DNA from 2 places in the Rhodococcus sp. OK302 genome. Region 1 is predicted to be linked to the other one. Evidence: riboswitches for the same ligand, from Rfam matches in the RefSeq annotation. Region 1 holds a riboswitch; the other holds the start of a gene.
The links. Region 1 has a riboswitch for cyclic di-AMP ahead of BDB13_RS22170 (C40 family peptidase). Riboswitches for the same ligand answer to the same signal wherever they lie in the genome.

Region 1 (2,449 bases):
GTCGCAAAGGATCGCTTTGCCCGCTGATGCGACGAGATATTGGGCAGATAGTCGATCAGTTCGCTGTAACTGTGGACGCCCTGGTTGCCGACGCGGTCGATCAATCCGTGGAGGACGTCGACGGTTGCCCGGGCGTCGTCGAGGGCACGGTGCGTCGGCTGGGTGCTGACTTGGAAGAGATGCGCGAGCGCGGAGAGCTTCACCGAGGGTGCTTCGTCCCGGGTGAGGACCCGCCGGGCGAGTTTGACCGTGCAGAGGACCCGGAAGGCCGGCCACGGGCGGTTGGTGCGTGACGCTGCGGCTTTGAGGAATCCGATGTCGAACGGGGCGTTGTGAGCCACGAGGACGGCACCCTCGGCGAATTCGAGAAATGCGGGCAGAACTCGATCGATCCGGGGAGCATTGATCAGCATTGCGTCCGTGATTCCGGTCAGTTCGACGATGTAGGGCGGGATCGATCGTCCGGGATCTATCAGCGTTGCCATCTCGCCGAGCACTTGTCCACCGCGAATCTTGACGGCGCCGATTTCGGTGATCGAATCTTGATCCGCACTGCCGCCCGTTGTTTCGAGGTCGACGACGACGAACGTGGTCTCACTGAGCGGTGTGTCCAGTTCGTCGAACGACAACTGACGCCCGTTGTGTGGGCTGAGTTCAGAGGCGGCGGGAAAAGCTTCGGCGGAGGCAGGACTCACAGAGCAGACAGTAGAGGGAGAGTCCGACAGGTTTTGTCGGGCTGGAGAGGGACCTTCGGCGTGGATTTCGGGACGTTCGGAGGCTGGGTAACTCTCGTTGAGGCACCAGTCATTTCGCGCTGAATGACGCAAGAGAGACGAGCGTCACAGTTTGCCTGAATTTTGGATCGGACATCGCAGGTGCTGATCCGGTTCGGCACGCTCTGCGGGTCGAAGTAGGTGACGCGATGCCAGTTCGTGATCTTGCATCGACGGAAAGGTCCTACCGGTACGTAAGTACTTCTGATCTGGGGCGGGGTGCCCGCTGGTGACTTGGGCCGTGGATCGCGTTCGACGGAAACCCGTCGGCGACGGTTGGCAAACCAAACTAATCGTTATCCTGCTGTGATCGTATTGGCGTAACGAGCGCGAGAAGGCGCGGAATCGGACGAATCGAGCATGAAAGGCGCGGCGCGGTCGACATCGCCGCGATCATTTCGTAACCTTCCTGAGACCTAACGAAGTCTTGCCGGACCAAGACGGACCGGCATCGTCAGGAACCGCCTAATCGGGATCTCCGCGAGGAACCCGAACCGGGAACCCAAGTTTCCACTGGGGTGAATCCCGCCTGGGGTGCAGCACGCTCGATCGCTGTAGACCACGCGGGTAGGGCTGATCTTCCCAGCCCGAACCCGTCAGCTAACTCGGTCGGCGGACGAATGGAAGAAATGGAGCACCTCTTAAAGTGGCGTCACATAGTTTCAAGCGTTCGGCGACTTTGGTAGTCGCAGGCGCACTGGCAGCCGGAGCATTCGCTACCACCGCTGCACCCGCCTCGGCAGCCCCCATCACCATCCCCGGCGTCGGAACCTTCGACATCCCGGATGTTTCGATCCCCGCACTTCCGGTAATTCCCGGTGTCACTGACACGGGTTCACTTGCGCCCCTCACGCAGGCTGCACCGGCCGCTCCCATCTCCACCATTGGTGAGCAGGCTGTTCGCGCCGCAGAGAGCAAGCTGGGCTCCCCGTACGTGTACGGCGCAGCGGGTCCGGACGCATTCGATTGCTCCGGCCTCATCCAGTGGGCGTACAAGCAGGCCGGTCTCAACATCCCGCGTACGAGCTACGACCAGGCCGCTGCCGGTATCGCGGTTGCGCAGTCCGACCTTCGCGTCGGCGACGTGATTTCGTTCTACGGCGGATCGCACTCGGGCATCTACGCCGGCAACGGCAATGTCATCCATGCATCGACCGCAGGTCAGCCCGTGAAGGTGGCTCCCGTGTCGTCGATGCCGTACGACGGCGCTCGCCGCTTCTGATCCGTGTGACTGATCGACGGCTTCTCGCGAAGTCCTGTTCGATCCGCCGCCGATAGGGGTAGCTCCACAGCTTTGACAAATGTGGGCCTCGAATCACGAGATTCGAGGCCCACATTTGTGTGTTTCAGGTCATTTCGCCCAGTACTTCATGGCGATATAGCTACTGGTGGGTAGGCGTAAACGTATGCCGTTCCGTAACCTGATCGTGACATTAGACGCCGTCTACAGGTAGTGTGAGTAGTTGACATCCAGCTAACAGATCCGGCCAACTCTGGTGGGGTCGTAAGAGTGAGACGGAGAGTTGCGTTCCGTGGTTTCATCGAAGAAGTTCAGTCGGGTCCGTACTGCGCTGACGGTAAGTGCGTTGGCTATTGGGCTCGTCGCGTTGCCGGCGTTGCCGGCGACTGCCGATCCGGTGATCAGCAACCCCACCGAGGCGCTCGAGAAACTTGGG
Region 2 (2,449 bases), 2.8 Mb from region 1:
GGTCTCTTTCGAATCGCAATCGGGCTGTTTCTTGTCGGGTTGCTCGCGATTGTCGCTATCTTCGCGGTAAAGATCTTCAGCGACACTCCTCCGGGATTGGTGCTGTACCTGTTCGCGTTGGCCTGCCCAGTCGGTTTCCTGCTGGCCATCGTCTACACGTTGAGGTCCGGTCGACGCGCACGCTGAATTCCCTCACGTACCTACCGAAAGGTCGCTGACCATGAGATTTATTCTGAATATCATCTGGTTGGTCCTCGGTGGTCTGTGGCTGGCGCTGGGGTATTTCATCGCCGGCATCATCTGCTGCATTCTCATCATCACGATTCCGTTCGGCATCGCGGCCTTCCGTATCGGCATCTATGCCCTCTGGCCGTTCGGTAAGACCGTTGTCGACAAGCCGACGGCCGGTGTCGGTTCGATGATCGGCAATGTCATCTGGTTCATCGTCGCCGGCATCTGGTTGGCGATCGGACACGTCGTCACGGCTGTCGCGATGGCGATCACGATCATCGGAATTCCCTTGGCCATCGCGAATCTGAAGATGATTCCGATCTGCTTGATGCCCCTGGGCAAGGAGATCGTCGACGTTGACCGCGTCAACTACGCATAAGCTCCACAGCTGTTCCAGATAACGGTGTGACCTTAATCACATTACGGATAGATAACGGAACAGCCACAGGAGAGCTGTCACTGCAGAACCCCCCGCTACCTGGGCAGAGTCTCCTGCGCATTTACCCCACGCTCTGCATCCCGATCGACGCGCCGCGTTATCAAATGGTGACACGGGCGAGCAGAGCCGTTACCGTGAATTTCGGCCGGGAAACTCGGCCACCTCCGGCCCGCCGCGCCAAGCCTTGTCCCGCGGGTACCGGAATTTCCTAAACAGACATTCCAGGGACGAGGACGGGGGACCCAAAGTCCTCTCGGACACCGGTTCGGTTGTTTTACACAGTCGAATCTTGGGGTGAAGCCAGACTCTTTCCAGCCAGGAAAGGCGAGGCCGGGCAACCTCTCAGCCCGAACCCGACAGCTGACCTCGCAGGCGCGTGTGGAGAGGAATTCACGATCATGAGCGGACGCCATCGCAAACCCACCACTGCAGGCCGCACTGTCGCCAAGGTCGCCGTCACCGGCGCCATCATGGGCGTAGCAGGACTCGCAGCCGCAGGTACCGCCAGCGCAGCGCCTGATTCCGACTGGGATCGCCTCGCACAGTGCGAAGCCGGCGGCAACTGGGGAATCAACACCGGCAACGGCTACCAGGGTGGACTGCAGTTCTCCCCCAGCACCTGGAACGCACACGGCGGCGGAGAATATGCCGCCACCGCCAACAACGCCTCTCGCGAGCAGCAGATCGTTGTTGCCGAGCGCGTTCTCGCCAACCAGGGATGGGGCGCCTGGCCGTCCTGCTCCTCGAGCCTCGGCCTGAACAGCGGCGCAACGCAGCGCTCCGCTCCGGCCACCGTGACCACTCCGGCTACCCAGGCACCCGCACCGGCACAGGCCGCTCAGGTCGTCGCACACCCGGTTTCCGAGGCCATCGACCAGGCCATCGCCTTCGCCGAGGACAACGGCATCGTTATCGATCCTCAGATCCTCGCAGCTGCAGATACCGCGAAGTCCTTCCTCAAGTAGGACCGCGATCTCGCGTTCCGCTCGAACGCACAGCACAAGAACATACGAAGAAGGCCCGCACCGGTTGGTGCGGGCCTTTTTCGTGGTTGGTCGTTAGCGGTTGATGACGGTGTACGGATGGATGTAAGGGAGTGACTCCACCGGCACGGGGAAGGTGGTGTCGTCACCGAACGGTGAAAGTCCACCTGAACGGGTCGATGACAATTCGGTCACTGCGTGATCTCCGTCTGCAGTTTCCGGCCATCCTGGATCTACATAGTGCTGCTTCGAATTGTTGGCCACGAAGCCATTTTGACAGGACGCCGTTACGCAGTACATACCAGGTCTCTAATCTGATAGGCGATGACCGAAATACGTGGCACCTCGACGGGCAATTCCCGAGCTGACAGCCTGACCGAATGGCTGTCGGCCCGCACTGACGCCGAGTTGACGGAACTACTGCGTCTTCGGCCCGACCTCGCGGTACCGCCGCCCAGCACAATGGTGGTTCTCGGCGGGCGTGCGCAGCAGCGTGCGTCGGTCAGTCGGGCAGCTGACGAGCTGGACACGCTCGATTTCGGGATCCTCGAACTGATGGCTCTGGCCGGGGCCGAGGAAACGCCGATGTCGCGCAAGGAGTTGAACGACGCTCTCGCCGAACGCGCCCTCACCGGCAAGGGCAAGGTCACCAAGAAGGCCGTCGACGCTTCTCTCGCGAAGATGCGTGCGACTGCGCTGATCTGGGGCACGGATCCGATCAGCATGGTCCCGGCTGTCATCGACAGCATTCCGTGGCGGGTCGGACGCGCTCTCGAGCCCGTCGAGTCCATGTCGG

Region 2: linked by a shared signal. The riboswitch ahead of BDB13_RS09525 (transglycosylase family protein) and the one ahead of BDB13_RS22170 (C40 family peptidase) in region 1 are both predicted to bind cyclic di-AMP.

What each region holds. Positions count from the first base shown of each region.
Region 1 is NZ_NPJZ01000001.1:4,842,120-4,844,568, reverse strand. It holds gene BDB13_RS22175 (DEDD exonuclease domain-containing protein) at 1-695, opposite strand, end outside; cyclic di-AMP (ydaO/yuaA leader) riboswitch at 1,226-1,404, shown strand; gene BDB13_RS22170 (C40 family peptidase) at 1,420-1,995, shown strand; gene BDB13_RS22165 (C40 family peptidase) at 2,306-2,449, shown strand, end outside.
Region 2 is NZ_NPJZ01000001.1:2,049,448-2,051,896, reverse strand. It holds gene BDB13_RS09535 (hypothetical protein) at 1-186, shown strand, start outside; gene BDB13_RS09530 (YccF domain-containing protein) at 221-610, shown strand; cyclic di-AMP (ydaO/yuaA leader) riboswitch at 875-1,061, shown strand; gene BDB13_RS09525 (transglycosylase family protein) at 1,069-1,635, shown strand; gene BDB13_RS09520 (hypothetical protein) at 1,729-1,917, opposite strand; gene BDB13_RS09515 (helicase-associated domain-containing protein) at 1,978-2,449, shown strand, end outside.